2 regions of the Idiomarina abyssalis genome follow, and region 2 is predicted to be linked to the other one. Evidence: predicted binding sites of a transcription regulator. Region 2 holds the regulator's gene; the other holds the start of a gene.
The links. The regulator LexA, encoded in region 2, represses DNA repair genes until DNA is damaged. The targets are predictions, from matches to a motif close to TACTGTATNNNNATACAGTA.

Region 1 (12,433 bases), 790 kb from region 2:
GAACAGTTTATGGCTAGCACCCATGAAGTAGAAAACCAGCCTAAACCATTAGAAAATTATAACCTTTATCTGGCCGATAAATCTCTGCAGCAAGCTGTAGAGCGCGAAGGTGCCAGTTGGGCTTACTCCGACCTTATTGCTTTTGGCGAACTGGCAGGTAAAAAAGAAAGCATTGAACTTGGTTTCCAGGCTAACAAGTACCAACCCGAATTACGTACCCATGACCGCTACGGACATCGCATTGACCAGGTGGACTTCCATCCCAGTTATCATCAATTAATGACAACAGCAATTAAACACGGGCTTCATGCCAGCCCATGGAGTGACCCGAAATCAGGAGCCCATGTCGCTCGCGCGGCTAAATATTACCTTCACACGCAGGTAGAAGCTTCACACGGCTGTCCTATTACCATGACCTTTGCCGCAATTCCGGCACTGAGGCATCAGCCTGGCCTATTCGAAGAGTGGGCCCCAAAAATTACCGCCCGTCAATACGACCCGAGAAACATTCCTCATACGGAAAAAAATGCCGTGACTATTGGTATGGCAATGACGGAAAAACAAGGAGGGTCAGACGTACGGCGTAACACTACGCGGGCCTATCCGTTGACAACAGAAGGCTCCGGCCAGGTATACGAACTGGTTGGTCATAAGTGGTTTGTCTCCGCTCCCATGTGTGATGCCTTTTTAGTGCTGGCACAAACCCGTAGTGGCCTGTCCTGCTTTTTAGTTCCAAGATGGCGCCCTGATGGCTCAAAAAACCCTATCCAACTTCAGCAATTGAAACAGAAAATGGGCAATGCAGCGAACGCTTCAAGTGAAACGGAGCTTCGCGGTGCTTTGGGCTGGATGGTCGGTGAAGAAGGCCGGGGCGTTCGAACCATCATCGAGATGGTCGCAACCACACGTTATGACTGCATGATTGGCTCATCGGCGGGTATGCGTCAGGCAACGGCTCAGGCGATTCATCACGCAAGTAACAGAGAAGCTTTTGGTGCCAGGCTTAGCGAGCAGCCACTGATGCAGAACTTATTAGCTGATCTGGCACTTGAAAGCGAAGCTGCCATGACTTACATGATGCGAATGGCTCGAGCAATGGATAACCAGGACAACGAACATGAAAAACTGTTGTCGCGCATTGCTACGCCTGTTGGCAAGTACTGGATTTGTAAGCGAACGCCTAATCATGCCTATGAAGCGATGGAGGTCATTGGTGGGAGTGGCGTTATGGAAAACCACATTATGCCAAGACTTTTCCGTGAGTCACCCGTCAACGCTATTTGGGAAGGCAGTGGTAATGTTCAGTGTCTTGATATTCTAAGAGCCATAGAGAAACAGCCTGAGGTCCTGGATGCTTATTTCGCAGAATTGCAACGTGCAAAAGGCGCTGACAAAAGACTCGACCAGTTTATGATCACGCTAAAAGAGGAGTTTAGTAACAGCAAAGCCCTACAATATCGAGCACGCACCATTGCTGATTCTATGGCCGTTGGCCTCCAGGCGGCGTTACTGGTTCAACATGCAACCCCGGAAATGGCGGACGCCTTTTGCGCGGGTCGGCTTGATGTTAATGGCGGGTTTAATTACGGCACACTACCCAGCGGGCTTAACTGCGCTGCGATTGTCGAAAAGGCCTCGCCAGCAGTCGAACAATAAGTTCACCAAATACCGCCAGTATTAACCCCGAAACCAGGCCAAACAAAATAGCGCCGGGGTTCAGTCTTACGGTGTAAGAAAAGTCGTTTCTAACCTCTTGCTGAATATCTTCCACTGGCGTGAAAAATGCCTGTTGGTAGGCTCTCCATGCATTCTGATTAAACTCCTGATGGGCTTTATTCAACTGTTGATAACGTTGAAAGATTGCGTTGATACTCTGGCCACCTTCCTGAAAAACTCTGTCGTCGCTGGCTTGATAATGGGCAATAAGTTCTTCAATGCTACCGTCAAAAAACTTTTCCGCCTCGTCGCGAAATTCATTAAGGCTGCGTTCAGACTCAATTAAATGTGCCTGTAGGCTTTTTCCATACTGATCGACAAAGCCGGGCAACTGTATTCCCGCCAAAACACCGATAATCAGTAAAATCATTCGTAGATAGGATATGAAGATTCCCACGGTCTCTCCTTAAAAGTCCTGAAACCACTTTAGAGTAGACCTTGAGTAACAATCAAACTTAATTACGTTTTATTACAGTTAATTGGTAAGCACAACCGCATTTTTACCCTCTTTCTTTGCCTGGTACATAGCCTTGTCTGCCCTCGCCATAATATCTTCTATGGTGTAATGCTCTGAAGGTTTATCACACTGGCACAAGCCAATCGACAAAGTTACCGGAAGTTCAGCATGGTCAATACCACTAACTAATTCACTGCGCATTCGCTGCATCATCTGCTGTGCATCATTAGCAGAAATCATTGGGTGTATGGTCGCAAACTCGTCGCCGCCAATGCGGGCAACATAGTCGGTATGGCGACTGTGCAAACGAATCAGTTGAGCAATTTTCTGCAGAACCTCATCACCAAAATGATGCCCATGCTCATCGTTAACGTCTTTAAAGTCATCCAAATCGATAAAGCTAACCGCGAAGGGCGTTCCATGTTCTGTCAGTTGCTCAATTTCGTCCTGTAATTGTGCGGTAAAAGCTCTTCGATTCATAATGCCGGTTAAGTGGTCAGTCAGCGCCTGACGCTTTTCAAATTCCAGTTCCAGACGAATTTTATCTTCAGCTTTCTTTTGCAAAGTGTAGTCGCGTACTATGGCAATACCATACAGCTCACCTTCCAATTCAAGCTGATTAAGCATGATATCAACATGAAAAGTTGAACCGTCTCTGCGAATGGCTGAAAAGATTAACCCGTTTCCCATAGAGCGCCGCCCCGGGTGTTTGAAAAAGGTCGCTAAATGCTGATCATGCCTTTCACGAACCTCTTCGGGAAGTAACTGGTTAAGGTGCAGCTCCAGCATAGAAGACGAGGAATAACGGAACATGGACGCTGCGGCCTGATTAACAGCAATAATTAAGCCCTTTCGATTAATAACAATAGCCCCGTCCGGAATCACTTCCAGAAACTCTATAAAGGTTTGTCTTACTTCCATTACTGGCTCCGCTCTTTGACCATATTTAAACGCTGCAATAGCATCCTTTTGCAACGGTATTAATCCATTCGGGAGCCTTCTCTTCCATTGAAACTAAAGGAATTAATGCTTCCACAAAACTACTTTCAGCTGTACAAAATGCACCATCGGCGTAAGGCCCAAGGTAAATTAATTCTGATGACTCATTAAACATAATAATGGCTGGTGTTGCAGGAACGAACCTTTTTAGCTCACTGAATTGATCTATATCAATGCTGTAGTTCCTGCCACCTGACTCCGTTACTTGCCGCTTTACGCTACTGGTATGTCCGGCACTGCGCCAATTACAGTTACAACTTTCTGAGCTAATATGGAAAACGCTTCCGCTTACTGAAAACCCTTTATTTACCAGTTCAGTAACCAAAGGTTGAGCTAATTCGCCATTATTGCCCAGCTCAAGTAATTGACTCTTTTCATCAAACCAGACCAAACGCTGTTCCAGTAAGTAACTCAAGCCCCAGAGAACTAATGCAAACCAGGCAAAAATGGTCACAATAAGCCAACGAGTTCGGGCTTTTCCTGATAGCTTAGTCAACAATAAAGCGCCCTACTTCTGAGTCCAGTTGGGTCGAAACTGTTTTTAGTGATGTGGCGTTTTCCTGCCCGTTCAGCAACAATTGTGTTTCTGTTTCAGACAACTCTCTCATTGTCTGCGCTGAACGAGAGATATCTTCACTAGCGTTTCTCTGCTCTTCGGTAGCAGCTGCGACTGAAATAACCTTTTGAGCCACATCATTAATACGTTGAGCAACGGTTTTCATTGACGTGCCCGACTCCTCTGAATAGGTTACCGCTTCATCAATTTGCTGAACACAAGCATCCATTGAGCTCACCGCTTCAGCTACTTCAGTGAGTATATTCTGACTAATTTGGCTAATTTGCTCAGCATTTTTTCCTGTAGTGGAGGCTAATGACCTTACTTCGTCAGCTACCACGGCAAAACCACGACCTTCTTCACCCGCTCGGGCGGCCTCAATAGCCGCATTCAGAGCCAGTAAGTTAGTTTGCTTGGTAATATCGTTAATGGCTCCGATAACATCGGATATTTGATGGCACTGCCTGTCCAGGGTTTTCAACTTGTCGTTCGTGGCAAGAACATTGGCTTTTAAGGAGCTTATAGAACCAGCTGCCGTTTCAGCGACATTTGCCGCATTCTCCGAGCGGTCAATTGACTCTTCCGCCGACATTTTAGCTAAATTAGCTTGCTCTGAAATACTGCTAATAGTAACGGCCATTTCCTCAATTGCGCTGGCTATACTGTCAACCTCTTGCGAGCTGTTCTGACGGCTCTTGATAAGCTCTTCGCTCTCCTTAGACAACGCACCCGACACATCCTGAACCCGTCTGGATAAACTGCGAGTACTTTGAATATTCTTCCGGAATTGAGTCAGTAAGTTTTTAAAGGCAGTAACTTCATCTGTTGTACCGCTGACATCGACCATCAGATTTAGTTTATCCGACTGCTTAACGATATCGGCAATGCTGTTACGTAATGCCTGTGCACTAACCGCTTCGGTATCGCTTTGTTTGGCTATAACACAAAGTACAGCCCCCTCAGCTACAGCAAAGCCTGCATGAATAGCGAGAATACCTAAGGTCACGTAACCCTCAGCAAAGATATAAACGTCGGCACCGTTGGACTGCAGCACAAAAAATAAAATGTGATGTACGGCAACCACCCCGACACTGGTCACCACAATCATCCAGTCCCGGTAATAAATAAGAAATGCCATTACCACAAAAATTTCAAAGTGCATTTCAACCAGACCCATGGTCTGATCGATATGAACCGCCGTAATTAATTGAATCGCGGCGGCTATAACATGCCTTGTCAGTTTACTTTGGCCTGAGGCTCTAATAAGAAGCAAAGGTAAAGAAACAATAAGCAATGACAGGACGACAGGAACAAACCAGTCGCCAGTAAGAACAGCAATAACAAAGGTGATCAGTAACTGAACAAGTAGAACACCAGTGAAAACTCGGTTAGCGGAGTCGACCCAGGGGCGGTACAACATAAAAATTCCTCTAAACACCCTAAACTCAGGGTAAAGCGGCGCGAATAATGCGCTCACTTTTTCATCAAAGCAAGAAAAAGTTACCTTAATACGCCTGTTTCTAAATAAAGGTTTACTGTCGTCTGTGATACAATGCCAAAAAGCCACATAAGTGTGGTGTCGACTATTATAACTCCCGGAGCTTCATGTCCACAGAACAAAGCCAAACCTCATTCCAGTCATTGGGATTGAGCGACAATATACTACGCGCCGTTACTGAATGCGGTTATACCACCCCCACTCCAATTCAACAGCAAGCCATTCCGACAGTCATGGCCGGCCACGACTTGTTAGCAGCTGCGCAAACAGGTACCGGCAAGACAGCAGGTTTTACACTTCCTTTGTTGCACAAATTGTCGCAAACAAAAACCGACGGTAAGCCTGTTATTAAGGCGTTAATTTTGACACCAACCAGAGAGTTGGCGGCACAAGTTGAAGACAACCTCAACACCTACGCTAAATATACCGGTCTTAAGTCTTTAGTGATTTTTGGTGGTGTAGGTATTAACCCACAAATTAACGCATTGCGACGCGGTGTCGACATTCTTGTCGCCACGCCAGGTCGTTTGTTGGATCACAGTCGTCAGGGAACGGTAGATTTAAGTAAAATTGATGTATTGATTCTGGATGAAGCTGACCGGATGCTGGACATGGGCTTTATTCATGACATTAAAAAAGTCATGAAACTCATTCCGGAAAAACGTCAGACGCTGTTGTTTTCTGCAACCTTTTCAAGTGAAATAAAAGCTCTGGCTCAACAGTTTATGCAACAGCCAAAGTTAGTTGAAGTTGCCAGGCAAAATGCGGCAGCAGATACCATTCAGCAGCGCGTTTACCCTGTTGATAAGAAGCGTAAAAGAGAGCTCATCAGTTACCTGATAGGAAGTCGTAATTGGCGGCAGGTTCTTGTGTTTACACGAACTAAGCACGGGGCTAATCGACTCGCAACACAGTTAACGGATGATGGTCTGCCTGCGATGGCTATTCACGGTAATAAAAGTCAGGGCGCACGAACCAAAGCCTTAGCGCAATTTAAAGCCGGAAAATTACGAGTATTAGTTGCAACCGATATTGCTGCACGTGGTATTGATATTGACGAACTGCCGCACGTGATTAACTTTGAACTACCTCAGGTAGCTGAAGATTACGTACACCGTATTGGCCGTACAGGCCGTGCCGGAAGTGAAGGTGAAGCAGCGTCACTGGTCTGTGTGGACGAGCATAAATTACTACGTGACATAGAAAAGCTGACTAAAAATGAAATACCAAAAGAACTGATTCCAGGCTTTGAGCCAGACCCGAATATAAAGCCGGAACCCATTCAAAAGCCACGAACCGGAAGGCCTCAAAACTCACGCCGTGCACCTCGCCAAAAGCGGCCAGACACACGACGTTAATTGACTAACCAGGTTTACCGACCAAGTAACGGGGGGTGGGCTTTACTTTAAAAAGTCCAGGCCTCCGGTAACCGCCGCAACCTGAGCTTCTATACATTGCTCCGGGGTTGCTTTCGGGCTGTCCGGATAAACCTCTGTTGTAGTAGCATACTCAGCCTTACTAAAGCTAATACATAAGCCCATTTTTGCTGTTGGCAATAAAATAAGACCACGCTGGGCAATATCTTCACCTATTAGCTTATTCTCTTCGTCAGCATCGGCAATGTGCGTAACTTTTTCTACCGAATCCAGTACCGCCTTTTGAAAATCAGGGTAAGGCTTTTCAGAGTTTCCAACTAAGTAGAAGCCATCAGGAATATTCCAGTTGGTGTTCACCTTTCCGTCCATTGCCGCCTTTGCGGGACGAAACTCGCTGTTATCGGTATCGGTTGTTTCGTGCAGATCAATGTGAGCCAGAATATCCACACCTAAGCCAGCAATGTAATTCATAATGTTTGCACATTCACCGGCTGGCGAATCGGCTACAAACGAGCGGTTAGGATCAATAGCCGCAGGATTCCAACGGTTAATGGTTTCATAGCCCCATGGGCTCAAACAGGGTGCAACCACCACATTAAAGTTTGTTTGATACTCATTGGCTTTAGTCTCTATAAACCGCAGTGCTCCGTGAACACCACTGGTTTCATAACCATGCACACCACCAGTCACTAAAACCGTTGGTTTGCCCGCATCCCAGTTTTTAGTTCTGACCACAAACAAAGGATAAGTATCGCTTTCGTACGCAAGTTCACCATATTGGTCTACGTCGAAGTTCGCTTTAAAAGTCTCTATTTTGCTGACAACATCATCAAAGTAGGAACGCTTTTTGCTTTGCTCAGCTAACCATTGCGCTTTTTCTTCAACGCCCCAAGGGGTACCCGGTGTTCCTATATGGTAAATCGTTTCTTGCGTCATAGTTCGATCCTATTCATTAAAACCAGGTCACTATAGTATCAAAATATTTAACTCGTATCGTGCCCACTAAGCCGCTTTCGACGACGCTTTATCGTTTGATTTTGATGACTCAACTTTTTCCGCAGATACTTTCTCGGTTTTTGGTTTCTTTGGCTTTTTAGCACCTAAAGCTATGAGAACATTTTCTCGTTCTTTCGCCAAAAACAGCGCCATATCCTCAAGCTGCTGTTCATCAGTGAAAAGCTCGCTGTCTTTAATGAGAGGATTCAGGGCCTCAGCCATGTCCAAAATTTTATCGTGCGCATCGGCTTCAGCTTTTGAAGTGAATGTCATTTTCTCGGCTCCGTCGCGAATAACTACATACTGGGTTACTACAGCCATGGTATGGTCCTTTGCTGATGTGTAAATATACTGTTTATTTGTACAGTAAAGTCATAGAGATTGCAATAGCTGCTGCATTCGATAAACTGCGCAATCCTAACCGACTCAACTAATACAGGAAGCAAACCTGATCCATGACTCAGTTCTCTAAAGCACAGGTTCAACTGGCCATTTTTGCCATGGCAGTTGGCAGTTTTGCTATTGGCATTGGTGAGTTCGTCATTATGGGATTGCTACCTGACGTTGCTGCTGACTTCAACACTGACACCCGACAAACCGGCCATCTGATCAGCCTTTATGCGCTGGGTGTGGTTATCGGCGCACCGCTCATTACTATTTTATTCGCGCGTTTTCCGCGCAAACCCATGTTACTGGTGCTGTTGCTTGCTTTCGCGCTCGGTAACTTTGCCAGTGCATCAGCAGAAAGCTACCCCTTGCTTCAGGTCTTGCGGTTCCTAACCGGTTTACCTCATGGTGCCTATTTTGGTATTGCATGTCTTGTCGCCGCCGACATGGTTCGTAAAAATCAACGAGGTATGGCTGTCACCATGGTAATGATGGGGCTGACTGTAGCAATTTTAGTCGGTAACCCCTTAGCAACCTGGCTTGGGCAACTTATCGACTGGCGCACGGTTTACCATACAGTCGGCGCTTTAGGACTTCTAGCTCTGGTCATGATTTTATTTGTCGTGCCAAAACACCCTAATGAGAAAAGAACCTCGGCAAGGGGTGAAATGAAGGCTCTGCAGAACCCTCAAGTCTGGCTTACGCTAGCCATAGGCGCCATAGGTTTCGGCGGTATGTTTGCGGTATTAAGTTATATAGCACCAACCCTAATAAACGCCACGGGTCTTGCTCCGCACTGGATCCCTGTTGCTTTATTAATATACGGAATAGGCTCTTTGGCAGGTAGCTTAGTCGGAGGCTGGGCGGCCGACCGCAATTTGAAACTGACTATTGGTGGCTCTTTGTTGTGGTCAGCAATTGTACTGGCTATTTTCCCGTTAACATTGCAAAGCCTCTGGACCGTCATGCCAATGGTGTTATTACTGGGTAGCGCAGCAGCTCTGGTTCCGGCGCTTCAGGTACGTTTGATGGACGTTGCAGGTGAAGCACAGACTCTGGCGGCGTCATTGAACCATTCAGCTTTCAACGCCGCAAATGCCTTAGGGGCCTGGCTGGGCGGGCTGGCCATTATTTCCCCCCTCAGTTGGCAAGGCACAGGCTGGGTCGGCTGTGCACTGTCTATTGTCGGTTTACTGCTGTTTTGGATAACCAAGAAGCACAGCCGTAAAGTACCTGACATTATGAGTCTTTAGAGCGCCCCTCGACATCCAGTTCTTCTAGTTTCTTATCGGGCTTGGCATAAGATAAACGCGCCGCCCGTTGAGTACTGTGATAACCATCCAGACCCGAAATGGCCATGGTCCCTAAAGATTCAATATCAATATAACCGTCACTTTTCACCGCCTTTTCCTTAACTTCGACCCACCGAATTTCACCTACGATTAATGCCGTGTCGTTATGCTGTATAGGGATAACCTCCACCAGTTGCATGCCAATTCGCAAGGCACTTTCAGCAACATGTGGGGCATGAAAACCGTCTTCAAATTCTGGTGTAAGACCACAGGCTTCAAACTCTGAAACTTCCCGGTCGTACCGTGCTGATGTCTGGTGAGCTTTCTGGAAAAACTCTTCACTCACCTGATTAATGGTGTAAACACCACTCTCTTCAATATTTTCCCAGGTGTGGCGGGTGGCCGATTTAGGGCGCATGACAAAGCCAAGCAACGGAGGATTACTTCCTAAGTGCACCACGGAGCTTATCATTGCTAAGTTATTCTGTTGATGCCTGTCACGGGTGCCTACCACATTCGCACTTTTAAACCCGGACAAACAATTAACAAAACGCGCTCTCTCTGTATCGTCCATGTTTGCAAGATCTTGCTGCTTGTAAGTTTTCATTGAAGCTCCAGGTTTATTGTTTTGTAAGTTACTTATACGCATTATTTTTTGATTACGATCGTTTACAAATAACTTATTGCGAACTATTATCATTTGCGTTAGCTTATTTAACTAAAGCCGAGCAAAGGATGCAAAATGACAAACACCTATAAAGACTATTTTAATAGTCAGGAACAGTTAAAGACTGCAAGTTCACTCCTCAACAGCAAAGACTATGAGTCTGCGGCTGCTTACCTTAAACGGGCACGCGAGTCAGCAAAACAGGTATTTAACGAGCCAGTACTTGCCGCTAACGCAGTTCAAAGCTACACAACCAGCTCCATTTTATTAATAGCGACTTATATTCGGCGTCATCAGCAACTGCCAGCATACGAATTTCAACAGGACAGTACGAAACAACTCATCCAATGGTTAAATAACACCAACTCAAAATCATTAGCTGACCTTTGCCATTACTGTCATCAATTGCTTATTACTGGCTGTCAGCATTCTCGTTGTCTTGGGCACTTTTTACAGCAACTTGAGGAGCACGGCTATGCACAGGAACAAACCTAATCGCTTACAAGTTTCAGTGAGTAAAGAACAACTTAAGAAATTATTACTGGAAAAAAAGTTAGTCGCCAGCGACATCCGCTGCTGCGATTACTGCAGTCAATGCGAACTCAAGCAGCTCATACTTGAGTGTGCCCGAATAAATTGCTCAGGTTCGTTACAAAAGTTTGGAAATTAAAATTCTTTTTTCCGAAGCGCCTTTTTATAACCTTGCTGCTTTTTACTCGTCAGCCGCCTTTCTTTGGCAGAGCGACTGGGCTTTGTGGGAATACGCTTCTTTTGAACCTGTGCAACGCTGCGAATTAATTCAATCAACTGCTCCAGCGCCAGCTCTCGGTTACGGGCCTGACTCCGTGTCTCCTGACACTTAATTATGACCTTGCCACTTTGGGTAATGCGATGGTCTGACTTTTTTAGCAAGCGCTGCTTGTAGAAGTCCGGTAACGAAGAGGCCTGAATATCAAAAATGAGTTGAGCCGCAGTAGCGACTTTATTGACGTTCTGGCCTCCCGCACCGCTAGAGCGGATGAACTGCCACTCTATTTCGTGCTCTGCAAATTCAATGCGCTGTGAAACTCTGATCATTTTACTTTGCGGGTTCTATGAAGTTATCAATCCCTTCCTCTTTTAGAGCGTCCAACGCTTCTACCAGGGCATCATTATCCTTTTCAAATTCATCTTCCCAAAGCGTCGAGTTGTTATTCTCATCGACAATCTCCAAAATCCAGCCACTGTCTTCAGTGCGGTAAATATCAATTTCTACGGTTTTACCGTCAACGCTGTAATTTTGTGTGTGTTCGCTTTGAATGACTTGCTGTTCTTCGCTCATAAGTAAGCTCTCTGTCCGTCAGGCTGGGGGAAGCAGTCTATCATTATTCAGCTTCCCCCGAAGGAGTTTTTATAGTGCTTTCAGTACATCTCGTACAAAGTCATGCTCGTTAAACCCTGGCTCTCCGGCAATATCATAACCACGACGAACAACCACTAAATTCTCTGACGGAATAACCACCAAAAATTGCCCCCGGTTTCCTCGCGCCGCAATAGTGTCATCGGGTAATTCAGGGAAACGTTCGTTATAAAGCCACCATTGCGCTCCGTATCCAGGAGAGTTCTCCGGCGGCTGAGCCGGTGCCGGCATACTGATATATTCAAGCCAGCCTTCGGGTAAAATTTGCTCGCCCTGCCATTGACCCTGTTGCAAATGCAAAACACCCAGACGAGCTAAATCACGAGACGTGGTCCACACCTGCGACGATAAAATAAAATCGCCACGCCAGTCGGTTTCGGCAAAGGTATGGTTCATTCCTACTTTTTCCAGCAGTGCCTTATACGGAAACTTCAGATACTCTTCTGTGCTGTCAAAGCGCTCATGCAGGGTTCTTAAAGCCAACATAGTGTCATTATTCGCGTACTTCCAGCGACTGCCCGGAGCCACTTCAAGTGCCGTTTCAGTGGCAGTATCACTGACTAACCCTCCCCCCATATAAACGCGGTCGGTGCGGTTGCCCGCTTTATTGCTGTCCAGACCGGACGCCATATGCAATAAGTTTTCCAGTGTAATATGCCGGCGGGGATCAAGCGGGTGCGACCAATTTGAAATACCGGCAGCTTCATCTGGCTTTATCTTGTCTTGCTGAACTGCCGCTCCGATAACACTGGCACCAATACTTTTTGCAACTGACCAGGTGCGCTGCGCGGTTTCAGGTGTAAAACCCTCGATATAACGTTCTGCAATAATTTCATCAGGCGTCGCAATTAAAACAGCAGAAGTGCGAGCCCCAGAGCCGTACTTTTTGGTAAATGCCTGTTGCAGCACTGACTCTAATTGAGCATTACTACTGATTGAATTAACCTCAGCCTTTTGCTTCCAGGGCTGGCCGTTGTCTTTTCCGGCCTTCTTATGACCACTGAAAGGATCAGCAACAAATTTTACGTCATCAACACTTGCGCCAACCGGCAAATCGACACAACCGAGCTTCGGTCGCCAGACAGATATC
Region 2 (12,433 bases):
TAGCGGCGGCGCTGCACCTGCCAGGCCACCAATAACAATGTTTTGCGGCGTTGCGCGTTTTAAGAACATGGTATAAACCACAGCGTAACCCACCATACTGGCAAAGGTTAACCAGGCGGTTAAGGGGTTAACCCAGGCATACAGGGTCACAAAACCAATGGCGCCAATAGTTGCCGCAAATACCGTGACTTTTGTCGGTGATAAATTTCCCTGAGGCAGTGGCCGACGCAGCGTACGGGCCATTTTCGCGTCGATATGACGGTCAACCAGATGATTAATAGCAGCCGCAGCAGCAGACATCAGGCCAATACCGGCTAAGGCCGGGACCAGGACATTCATTGAAACAAGCTCTTCAGTGGCCAGACACATGCCAACCACTGCAGTGAGCAACAACAAGGCGACGACACGAGGCTTGGTCAGCTCCAGATAGTCTCGCCAGTGAGCGTTGCGCGTTTTTGTTATATTTTTTGTGGCAACGGATTCCATAATTACAACTCCTCTACGCTTTTCTGGACAGGTTGTAATTCAACCCAACCATCGACAGTAACAACAAAGCCCCAACAGCATTGTGCGCTACTGCATTCCAAAGCGGTAATTGAAAGACTACGTTACTAATACCGAGCAGAATTTGCAAAGACAATAACAAGCCAATAACAATTAATGAGCGGCGGAAAAACTGCGACTTTGCTTTTCTCCAACATTTAAAGAGTAAAGCACAGACCACTAAAAAGGTAATAATGGCGCCAACTCGATGCATGACATGCATGGTCATGCGGTCGTTGTAGTCATGGGCACCGTACTGATAGGTATCGGCCTCTGGTATGCTAAAAGCGCCGGCAAAGTCCAGTTGTGCGGTCCAGTTACCTTCGCAAAAAGGCAGGTCAGTACAGGCGACGGCGGCGTAATTGGCTGCAACCCAGCCCCCCAGAGCTATTTGCCCAATAACAACTAATAAGGTGAAGAAAGCCAGCCCTCTGTAGCGCCTTAGCTCTGAATCTCCCCCCGCAAGCCGGAACGACGACAGACGCAAAGACAACAAATACAGCAGTGATATGACTGAAAAGCCCCCTAACAGATGTCCCATCACTATAAGTGGCTGCAAATTCATGGTCACTGTCCACATGCCCAGAGCTGCCTGGAATATGACCAGCCCCAGCAACAAGGTGGGTAATTTTACCGGCGTAGGGTAATGGCTATAACGGCGGCCTTTAATCCAGGCGATGATAGCAATAGCCAGAATCAGTAAGCCTAAGGTGCCGGCAAAGTAGCGGTGCACCATTTCATTCCAGGCTTTACCCTGCTCAACCGGGGCATCTGGAAATCGAAGTTGAGCTTCCTGAATGTGCTCTGCCTGAGAGGGAACACCCAAAAAGCCGTAGCAACCCGGCCAGTCCGGACAACCCAGGCCAGCCTCAGTCAGCCGGGTAAATGCGCCAAGAACAATAACGACAAAAGCAAAAAAAACGCTAATTTTTACCAGTAAACGCATGTGATTTTCCTACCCAATTCTGGACAATTTAAGCAGTTTACGAAGATCCGCCAGCACGTTTTTACCTTCTGTTATCATCTGCTCTTTATCCGAGTGAGTTGGGTAATAAAGCATAACGTTGTGCATAGGATCGATTATAAAGACGGTGTTTTCCGGCAGTTCGCTTAATTGTTCAATGAGCTGCGGTGTTACCAGTTGCGTAATGTGAGGTGCGCTGTGATTAAACTCTGACTGTGCATTCTCGCTTTGGTGAAGCACCACTGGAGTCAGGCGTTCGGTGTCTTTACCAATAGCCACGTCGACCTGATTCATAACGTACAAGGTATTTTCACAGGTTGTGCCACAGTTTTTGGGTGCGACATAACCCAATTGCCAGCCTTCCGGTAGTTGGTCGGTTTGTTTATCTAGGGTTATAGGCGGCTGCAGCAGGGTGCCTTTATTGGTGCCCGCTTCATACCAGTTCTGTGACAAAATCAGCCAGGCCGCTAGTAACGGGACAATAAAGGCAACGAAAACAATAATAATGGCGCGTCGAGAGCGATTCAGGGAGCTCATCGGGTCTCCTCTTTTTTTGGTTGTTTATTCAGTTTTATAACAGCAAATAGGAAAATCACCAAACAGGCAATTGCCAGTGAGAACCACTGAATGGCGTAACCCTGGTGTTTTTCCGGTGACATTACCTGAGGTTTCCAGTCGCGGCTCCAGCCCATAGTTTCTGGCGACTCAAGTAAAAAGGTATAATCGGTTAATGACATATCGAGTTGTTTTGCTATGGCGTTCGGCTGAAACTCCTGCACCCGAATTTTGCTATCAGCTAAGTCGGTCTCGTAAGTGTTATTTACAAATTGATTGTTGGAAGGAAAGTACAGAAAACCGGTTAGCCTATGCTGACCTGAAGGAATATTCACTTCCGGTAATGACTGTCTGGAAGCCGGTGCTGGTAGCCACCCCATATTAACCGGAACATAATTTTCAGACATTGCCTGTGGCTGGAACAGCGCAATTACCTGATAACCAACGGTGCCGTCTTGAATTTGGTTATCGAGAAGGAAAATGGGTTGTGGAACAAATTCACCATTCATTTCCACATAGCGAAAGCGATCGTTTTCAGGTGACACCTCAGCCAGACGGTCGAGTTTGGTCGCTTCACCGCTTGAGAGTTGTTGCTCATAGTCGCTAAACAGCTGGCGTTTTTGTTCAGCGCGTTCAAGCTGCCAAAAACCTAACTTGACCAATAACGCAATTGCCAGCAGAGTAACTAACGTAGCGACAAGAGGAAAACGTATGTTGGTCTTTTTTAAAATCATTATTGTACTGCTGTTAGCATATATGGTGGTGAACCTGTTCAGGGCGTTATTTAGTATGCTGCGGAACGACCCGGACAAACCACCTATGTCCCATTATTTGGGAAAGCGAGTGGGAGTAGCCGCCGTTATCTTTGTCATACTGATAGCGGCGACCGCCAGTGGTTTCTTACCTTTAAATCCACGCCCCTATTAACCGGGGCGTTTTCTTTTTTTTTTACAGAACGTACACCACGACAAAAAGGCATAGCCAGACGACATCGACAAAGTGCCAGTACCAACTCGTTGCCTGAAATGCAAAGTGGTTATCCGGTGTAAAGTGACCTTTCAGAACCCGCAGGAACATGACAATAAGCATGACGGTACCCAGGGTGACGTGCATACCGTGGAATCCGGTCAGCATGTAAAAGGTATTACCGTATATACCTGAGTCAAGTGCCAAGCCAAGCTCTTCGTAGGCGTGAACGTACTCTGCACCTTGTAAGTACAGGAAGATACAACCCAGGATAATGGTAATGCCCAGCATGGCTGTCAGCTGTTTGCGTTTATTTTGCTCCAGACCCGTATGGGCAAAGTGACAGGTTACCGAGCTAATTAGCAGGATAATGGTGTTAATAGCAGGCAGGCCGTACCAACCCATTGCCTGAGTCTCAGTGCCACCCGGGGTGTTAACCAAAGGCCAGTGAGCGACAAACTCCGGCCATAGGACCTCATTGGTCATGGCGTTATTGCTGTCACCGCCCAGCCATTGAACGGCTATAACACGAGCGTAAAACAGAGCACCGAAGAAGGCCGCAAAGAACATCACCTCGGAGAAAATAAACCAACTCATGCCTTGCTTATAAGAAACACCTAACTGGTCGCTGTACTTGCCACTCATGGACTCGTTAATTTGGTCGCGAAACCAACCAAAGAGCATGACGGCTATAACGATTAAACCAATGGTTAATACGGTACTGCCGTAACCATCCTGCTCTTTACTCATATCGATAACGGTGTGTCCCGCGCCCCAGGCAATTAAGCCTAACCCAACTGCGCCAACAATTGGCCAGGGGCTGGAAGCAGGAACATAATAACTCTGTTGTTCTGCCATAACGTCGTTTCCTTATTCTGTTTTTAACAGCTGAGCCATTTGCTCAGCCGACGTATTGGCTGTCATATCGTACAGCGTGTATGACAGGGTTAATGTGTTGATGTGGTCCGGAATATCCGGATCCAGATAAAATTGCATTGGCATTTCTGTATCAGCACCCGCAGCTAAAGGCTGTTGGTTAAAGCAAAAGCACTCCACTTTATTGAGGTAAAGCGAGGCTTCAGCCGGTGCAACCGATGGGATAGCCTGTGCGACCATATTGGAAGAGGTCGGGTTAGACGCTAGAAAGTTAACGACTTTAACCTCACCCGGATGAATTTTGACTTGTTTGGTTGAGGGCTCAAATTTCCACGGAATGCCCTTAGCATTCCGCGTAATAAATTGAACGTTAACCGTACGCGATTCATCGACTTCTACCTCTTGATAAACCGCGGCTTCATTGCTGGTACGGCCGTTAAAGCCTGTCACTTCACAAAATACATCGTAAAGCGGTACCAGCGCGAAGCCGAAGGCAAACATCCCGGCGACTGTCAGTAACAGTCGCTTAACCAGAATGCTGTTGTCGGGGCGCTGATCAGACATGAGTCATCACTCCACTTTCGGTGGTTTTTCGAAGGTGTGATAAGGCGCTGGTGATGGAACGGTCCACTCCAGTCCCTCTGCACCATCCCATGGCTTAGCTTCTGCTTTCTCGCCGCCTTTGACACATTTGATAACTACCCAAAGGAAGATCAATTGTGACAAACCGAAGGCAAAACCACCGATACTTGCTATCTGGTTAATATCCGCAAACTGCGTAGCGTAATCCGGGATACGCCGCGGCATACCGGCCAGCCCCGCAAAGTGCATTGGGAAGAACAGCACGTTAACGGAAATAAGCGATGTCCAGAAGTGGGTCTTCGCCAGTGTGGTGTCGTACATATGACCTGTCCATTTCGGTAGCCAGTAATAAGAGGCCGCCATGATGGAGAAAATCGCACCTGTCACCAGAACATAATGAAAATGAGCCACTACGAAATATGTGTCGTGGTACTGGAAATCGACTGGCGTAATCGCCAGCATCAAGCCGGAGAAACCTCCAATGGTAAACAGAATAACGAACGCCAGGGCGAACAGCATGGGGGTTTCAAAGGTCATTGAGCCACGCCACATGGTGGCAACCCAGTTAAAGATTTTGACCCCGGTCGGCACCGCAATGAGCATCGTACAGTACATGAAGAAGAGCTCAGCAAATACTGGCATACCGGTAGTGAACATATGGTGAGCCCACACCAGGAAAGACAGTAAGGCAATGGCTGCCGTGGCGTAAACCATGGATGCGTAGCCAAAGAGTCGTTTTCGGGTAAAGGCCGGAATAATGGCGGAGATAATACCGAAGGACGGCAAAATCATAATGTAGACTTCCGGGTGCCCGAAGAACCAGAAAATATGCTGGAACATAACTGGGTCACCACCGCCTGCAGCGTCAAAGAAACTGGTGCCAAAGTACTTATCGGTCAGTACCATGGTAACCGCACCGGCCAATACTGGCATAACCGCAATAAGCAGGAAGGCGGTAATCAGCCAGGTCCACACAAACAATGGCATTTTCATGTAATTCATACCCGGTGCGCGCATGTTCATGATAGTGACTATCACGTTAATGGCACCCATGATGGATGAAATACCCATAATGTGTATTGAGAACACGAACAACGCGGTTGAGTCCGAGCTGTAGGTGGTTGAAAGCGGTGCATAGAATGTCCAGCCGAAGGCAGGGCCACCACCCTCCATAAATAACGAGCCCAATAAGATAATGAAAGCGAATGGCAGAATCCAGAAGCTCCAGTTATTCATACGTGGCAACGCCATATCGGGCGCACCAATCATCATCGGGATCATCCAGTTAGCAAGCCCGGTAAAAGCAGGCATGACCGCACCAAAAACCATTATAAGGCCATGGACCGTGGTCATCTGATTAAAGAAATGCGGCTCGACCAACTGTAAGCCTGGTTGAAATAGTTCAGCACGAATGACCATGGCCATGGCGCCACCGGTCAAAAACATAATGAAGCTAAACCACAAGTACATTGAGCCAATGTCTTTGTGGTTCGTTGTAAATAGCCAGCGACCAATACCCGACGGCTTATGATCGTGGTGTGTGTCGTGATGTGTCTCTTCCACTGTAGTGCTCATCACCGTCTCCTTATTGATTCATGACTTCGTTAATATCGGCGGCCTGAATCAGCTGTCCGGTATCATTACCCCAAGCGTTACGCTCGTAGGTGATTACCGCAGCTAATTCGCGCATGGACAGCTGGCTTCCAAAGGCCTGCATAGCTGTGCCGGTTACGCCATTAACAACGATGTCTATGTGCTGATCTTTGGCTTCGGGATCCACAGAAACGCCGGAGCCCGCTAATGCAGGGAATACTCCGTTGACGCCCTGGCCGTTGGCCTGGTGACAAGCAGCACAGGTGCTGTTGTAAATTTTTTCACCGAGATCCATCAGTTCATCTTCCGACATCTCCATAGCAAGCAATTCTTGTTCACGTTCCCGTGCCGCCTTTTGCTCAGCTTCTTTCTCGGTAATCCATTTTTCATATTCAGCAGGTTCTTTTGCTATAACAACGACAGGCATGAAGCCGTGATCTTTACCGCAAAGCTCTGCACACTGACCGCGGTAAATACCGGGTTCGTCGACTTTAGTCCAGGTTTCATTAATAAAGCCCGGGTTAGCGTCTTTCTTAACGGCAAAGTCAGGAACCCACCAACTGTGAATAACGTCGTCTGAAGTGACCAGGAAGCGAACTTTTCTATCGGTTGGAATAACCAATGGACGGTCCACTTCTAACAAGTAGTTTTCGCCTTTCTCAAATTTATTATCAATTTGTTCTTGTTGAGTGGCTAAACGACTGAAGAATTCCACGTCGTTCTCAAAGTACTTGTAGTGCCATTTCCACTGCGAACCTGTTACCTGGACAGTAACGTCAGCATCGGAAGTGTCTTCCATGGCAATTAAGGTCGTTGTTGCAGGAATGGCCATGCCTACCAGTATAAGTAAAGGCACAATAGTCCAGGCAATTTCGACTTTAACGTTCTCGTGGAAATTTGCAGGGTTAGGGTTTTTAGACTTCCGGTGTCGGATCATCGAAATAAACATGAGACCGAATACGACCACACCAATTACACAGCAAATGTAAAAGATGGTCATGTGGAGATCGTAAACCCGGTTACTCACTTCAGTGACACCTTGGGTCAAATTGAGACGCGACTGAGCAGCAGCCGGTAGACTCGTTAGCGCCAATAGTGCCCACAAAGGCTTCATTTTCACGTGGCTTCTCCTCTTATTCTTCAATGAGACAGCAAATAATTTCGCTAGCCTGAAATAGAAGAACAAAGAGGTAAGCAGAAAAAGGTACAGCTTCTCCCCAGAAATCGCTTTCTCTACTGACTCTTTGTTGTAGTTATCGTTGTTATATTATTTTTATAGTCGGGTAGTGCATTTATTAACGAATTTACAACCAAAGATCCAGATCAAATCAAACAAATGCACAAAAAATAGACGGATCTGTTAAAAAAAGGCTGCAAAAGCAGCCTTGGGGGATAAAACACACAAACAAAGTGGGATTAGTGCAGGTGGGATGTCAGTGTGTTTTTATCAAACAGAAAATATTGTGTTTCACTCAATTTACTGGCCATACGAGCACGCTGCCAGGTACGGTTAGAAACTGAGTCCAAATAACCGATAACCATACTGCTGGTACCGGCCAGTAGAGCCTGTTCCAGCGCCCACTCGCAGCGTTCGGCTGAGTGGCTGCGCAACCAGCGAATTTGCGATTCAGCAACACCACAAGCAATAAGCTGTTGAATCACGTCTTTGTCGCCGCCAATAACCGTTACCCATTGGCTTGGCTTTTGTTGCAAAGCCTGCTGAACAACAGGGGACAGCTTGTCGACGTCAATTGCGTCCTGCGTGTTTTTAGCATCTAACTGGAACGATGGCGCTGTATTTTCGGCAGTCCAAAGACCTGGGTGATGTAATTTGTGCTGATGTTGAGTTTTCATAAGGTCGCTCCGTTTCTGATAACACCGACGGCAAGTCCTTCAATGGCAAAAACCTGCTCTGCCAGATTGACAGTAATGGTCGAGAAATCTTCATTTTCAGGATGAAGCAAAATAGTTTTTCCACGCTGTTCAAAACGCTTTACAGTGACATCGTCTTCTACGCGGGCAACGACTATCTGGCCGTTACGAGCTTGCTCGGTTTTATGCACAGCCAGTAAGTCGCCGTCTAAAATACCAATGTCTTTCATGCTCATGCCGTTTACTTTCAATAAGAAGCTGGCAGCAGGATGAAATAGAGACTCGTCAATTTTGTAATGACCTTCAACGTGCTGTTCGGCCAGCAAGGGCTCCCCGGCTGCAACCTGGCCAATTAACGGTAGGCCATCAGCGATGTCGTAGTCATCGGCTACAAGACGAATACCGCGCGACATACCGGGTAAAATTTCAATAACCCCTTTGCGTGCCAGAGCTTTTAAATGTTCTTCTGCGGAGTTGGCAGAACGAAAGCCCAGCTTATGAGCTATTTCTGCACGCGTTGGCGGCATACCAGTGGCGTGTAGGTTATCCTTAATAAGTTCAAGGATTTCAGATTGTCTTGGTGTTAACGGGCGCATAATGTACCTGTTTATTTGTACAGTGATACTGTGAGTATATACAGGTAAATTCATTTCGCAAGTAATTTCTTGAACGACAAATTTAAACGAAGTTGGTATCCTATCTTTCTGTTTAAAACAGAGGTCTAAGTATGAAAGGAATAAGTCGCTTTTACCCAGTCTTTAAGTACCCGTTGCGTTGGTTAACACGCTTTCAGGAAATTTGGGACGGTACTGAAGAAGAGCATGAAACCACAATTGCTAAGCCCATTGTGTATGTCATGCGCTCAACGTCGAAAGCAGACTTATCCATTTTACAAAGAGCTGCAGCAAAACGAGGCCTGCCTGACCCGACCGAGCCTTTAGTGGTTGACGGTAAAAGCTATGACCGAATTATGTTCCTCGAAGAGTTTGCTGAAGAAACCTCCGAGCAGACCGTTTCAGAATTTCATCAATTGCTGACCTTACACAAAGACAATGCAGAGCTCGACGTGCAGCTTGTTCCTGCAGGTGTGTTCTGGGGACGTCAGGCCGGGCAGGAAGCCAATGCCGGTAACGCTATGACAGGTGACCTTGATAACCCGGGCCACTGGCGCAAGTTTTGGTTGGTGTTGTTTTCTGGTCGCCAGGTTTTACTTCGTTTCTCGCGAGCTGTCAGTCTGGGTACAATGGCACATGACCATGGTACCGATATGCGCATCGCCCATAAATTGGCGCGAGTTGCACGGGTGCACTTTGTGCGTATGCGTCACGCTGTTGCCGGTCCTAAGTTAAGTCACAGAAAAGAACTAATGGCAGCACTGATTGATACCCCTGCCTTAAAAAAGGCTGTAGCAGATGAAGCCCGGGGTAAGAAAATCAGCGAAGAAGCAGCGCGTAAGCGTGCCTTATCTTACATTGATGAAATTGCAGCGAATTACAGTTCGACCTTAGTTCGTGTACTTGACCGCTTTATGACCTGGATGTGGAACCGTATTTATAACGGTATTCATGTCAAAGGTGGCGATACTATCCGAAGGTTGGCACAACAAGGGCATGAAATTATTTACGTCCCTTGCCACCGCAGTCATATGGATTATTTACTGCTGAGCTATGTGATTTATAAAGAGGGACTGGTACCGCCGCATATTGCCGCAGGGGTTAACCTTAACTTCTTTCCTGTTGGGGGGATTTTCCGCCGTGGCGGCGCGTTCTTTATTCGCCGCAGCTTCCGGGGTAACAAACTGTATTCAGCCGTTTTTCGTGAATATTTGTGTTGGTTGTTTCAAAAAGGCTACCCGGTGGAATACTTCAGCGAAGGTGGCCGCTCCAGAACCGGCCGCTTATTACCGCCTAAAACCGGTATGCTGGCAATGACCGTTCAGGGCATGCTGCGAGACCAGCAGCGTCCTGTGTCGCTGGTACCCGTGTACCTTGGCTATGAGCACATTATGGAAGTGTCGACTTACCTGAAAGAACTCAAAGGTAAGGACAAAGAAAAAGAGTCGGTATTTCAAATTCTGAAAACCGTGACAAAACTAAAGAACTTTGGACAGGGTTTTGTAACTTTTGGGCAGCCCATCAACCTGAAACACCATTTAGACAAAAAGGCACCCACCTGGCATCAGTCTGTTACCCGTGGCGCGCAGGAGCCTGAGCGACCTAACTGGCTTAACCCGGTGGTAAATGGTTTAGCGGAGCAAGTAATGCAGGGTATCAACGATTCAGCGGCCGCCAACAGCGTTAACCTGACCGCTTTGGCGTTATTAAGCTCTGAGCACCATGCGTTATTAAAAGAAGAGCTTTTAGCGCAGTTAGAAGTGTATCTGGGGGTTCTGCGTGAAGTGCCCTACAGCAATTTAGTGAGTGTTCCTGAAGAAACGCCGGAAGAATTATGGCAACAGGCTCTCAGGACAGACAAGTTCACCGTCAGTAGTGACACCATGGGTGAGGTAATTTCACTGGAGCGGATGTCGGCCATTGCGATGACTTACTATCGCAATAATATACTGCATATGATGGTTGTGCCGGGCATTGTGGCTTCCATTATTATGGCGAAAAAGAAAGTCAGCGTAGCGGAGATAGCGGCACGCACTCAGGCAATTTATCCTTCGCTCAAGGCGGAGTTATACCTAAGCCACAATGCGGATGACCTTCCTTTGTGGACAGAAGCCTTAGCAGAGGAACTGGCGCGGCAAAATCTGATCACACTGGAAGACGGCATCTGTACTATTGCGCAGCGCGAGAGTGCCGAGTGGTATCGTTTACGCTTATTAGCTAACAGTGCCAGTGAAACTCTGCAACGTTACTGTATCGTGCTGGAGCTGTTGCAACAGGCGCAGCCAATTATGCGTGCCGACCTGGAGAAGCAATCAATTACACTGGCTGAGCGTTTAAGCTCAATTCACGGTATTGATGCGCCGGAATTTTACGACAAGAAAGTCATGTCGACTTTGATTGCCAGTTTAAAACAGCAAGGCCTGGTGGAAATTGACGACGATGGTCAGCAAATTGCTGCGCAACCGGTAGGTGAGTTAAGCGATCAGGTAGATGAGCTTATCGATGGTCCGGTACTGCAGACCATTCGCCAGTCGGTTGAGCACTTTGTTCAACAGTTAAAAGCACCAACCGATGACGAACAAAAACAGAGTGACTAGAACCAGTAGTGCAGCGCTAAACCTATAGCGAACACCATGCCAACATAGTGGTTATGCAGAAAAGCCTGGAAGCATTTTCCGGGCTCTCTGTGCCGTATCAGCCAATGTTGGTATCCGAACAGAAGCAATACCACGGCTAAACCCAGCCAGGCCCATATTTCGGCGGATAATAAATAAAGCACCCAGGCCAGCAGCGCCAGAGAAACTAACTGCATAAGGCCAATGGCCAAGCGATCAAACCGGCCGAATAAAATAGCGGTGCTCTGCAGCCCAATCTTTAGGTCGTCCTCGCGGTCAGCCATGGCGTACTCGGTATCATAGGCTACGGTCCAGATAACATTGGTCAGGAATAATAGCCCGGCGATTAACCACTGCTCAGATTCCAGTGCAGTAAAGGCCATTAAAATACCAAAACTGAAGGCAATACCGAGAACCACTTGTGGCAGATGAGTCCAGCGTTTACAAAATGGATAAAGCGCAGCGACACCAGCGGCAAAAAAGCTGAGCATAACGGTCTGAGTATTAAGCTGCATGACAAGACCAAAGGCAATTGCTAACAGAGCAATAAAGCCTATCATGGCCTCTGTTGCCGATATTTTACCGGCCGGAATAGGTCGTTGACGAGTGCGGCGAACATGGCCGTCGAAGTTACGATCAGCAAAGTCATTAATAACGCAGCCGGCTGACCGCATAACAAAAGTTCCCAGCAGGAAGATAACCACAATACGCATGGGAGGGTTACCGGCACCGGCTATCATCAGAGCCCAAATAGTGGGCCAGGCAAGTAGGTAGGTGCCAATAGGACGGTCTGCTCTCATTAACTGCCAAAATGCGGCTAACTTTTGCATGCTAACTCCTTTTATTGCGACGAAAAGTTTCAGACGCTGAATACAGTGACGACGGCTCAAGGAATATCTCACTGACCAACAACTGTTCGCCCGCGGTTGAAAACATTCTTCGTCTGCCAAGCAGCGTGCGGCTCTTTTGAAACCATCGCTGATTCAATTGTGCAACTGGGTGATCACCACCAACCGCTGCAACTTCTATATCGCCGCAGTGTAAATCGCTGCGGGCAAACAAGGACTCACCCAGTGACTGATTGCCAAGCTGCTGTAAGTTCAGCGTACTGGCTTGCTCCGCGCTTGGCGAAAACAGACTTCGGGCAAAAACCCACGGCTGCTTATCACAGTATAGTAGAACTTCACGAACTACGACGTTGCAGTTAAGGTTAAGTCGTTGCTTTTCTTCAGGGGTAGGTTCCAATACCTGCT

Region 1: K5X84_RS04875 (YebG family protein) is a predicted target of LexA. The motif match lies at 7,948-7,967, and genes of this name have one in related genera.

The regions. Positions count from the first base shown of each region.
Region 1 covers NZ_CP081832.1:1,024,766-1,037,198, reverse strand. Annotated here, with positions in the region: gene K5X84_RS04910 (isovaleryl-CoA dehydrogenase) at 1-1,656, shown strand, start outside; gene K5X84_RS04905 (DUF2937 family protein) at 1,607-2,113, opposite strand; gene K5X84_RS04900 (GGDEF domain-containing protein) at 2,192-3,094, opposite strand; gene K5X84_RS04895 (DUF6436 domain-containing protein) at 3,120-3,671, opposite strand; gene K5X84_RS04890 (methyl-accepting chemotaxis protein) at 3,661-5,148, opposite strand; gene K5X84_RS04885 (DEAD/DEAH box helicase) at 5,334-6,584, shown strand; gene K5X84_RS04880 (M14 family metallopeptidase) at 6,627-7,538, opposite strand; gene K5X84_RS04875 (YebG family protein) at 7,605-7,919, opposite strand; gene K5X84_RS04870 (MFS transporter) at 8,054-9,238, shown strand; gene K5X84_RS04865 (flavin reductase family protein) at 9,225-9,884, opposite strand; gene K5X84_RS04860 (hypothetical protein) at 10,020-10,439, shown strand; gene arfB (alternative ribosome rescue aminoacyl-tRNA hydrolase ArfB) at 10,611-11,021, opposite strand; gene K5X84_RS04850 (hypothetical protein) at 11,023-11,265, opposite strand; gene K5X84_RS04845 (serine hydrolase domain-containing protein) at 11,335-12,433, opposite strand, start outside.
Region 2 covers NZ_CP081832.1:237,768-250,200, forward strand. Annotated here, with positions in the region: gene cyoE (heme o synthase) at 1-486, opposite strand, end outside; gene K5X84_RS01180 (COX15/CtaA family protein) at 500-1,489, opposite strand; gene K5X84_RS01185 (hypothetical protein) at 1,499-2,044, opposite strand; gene K5X84_RS01190 (SURF1 family protein) at 2,041-2,796, opposite strand; gene K5X84_RS01195 (DUF2909 domain-containing protein) at 2,819-2,989, shown strand; gene K5X84_RS01200 (cytochrome c oxidase subunit 3) at 3,011-3,886, opposite strand; gene K5X84_RS01205 (cytochrome c oxidase assembly protein) at 3,899-4,468, opposite strand; gene ctaD (cytochrome c oxidase subunit I) at 4,475-6,061, opposite strand; gene coxB (cytochrome c oxidase subunit II) at 6,072-7,193, opposite strand; gene K5X84_RS01220 (SOS-response cell division inhibitor) at 7,496-7,933, opposite strand; gene lexA (transcriptional repressor LexA) at 7,930-8,547, opposite strand; gene plsB (glycerol-3-phosphate 1-O-acyltransferase PlsB) at 8,679-11,162, shown strand; gene ubiA (4-hydroxybenzoate octaprenyltransferase) at 11,159-12,010, opposite strand; gene K5X84_RS01240 (chorismate--pyruvate lyase family protein) at 12,012-12,433, opposite strand, start outside.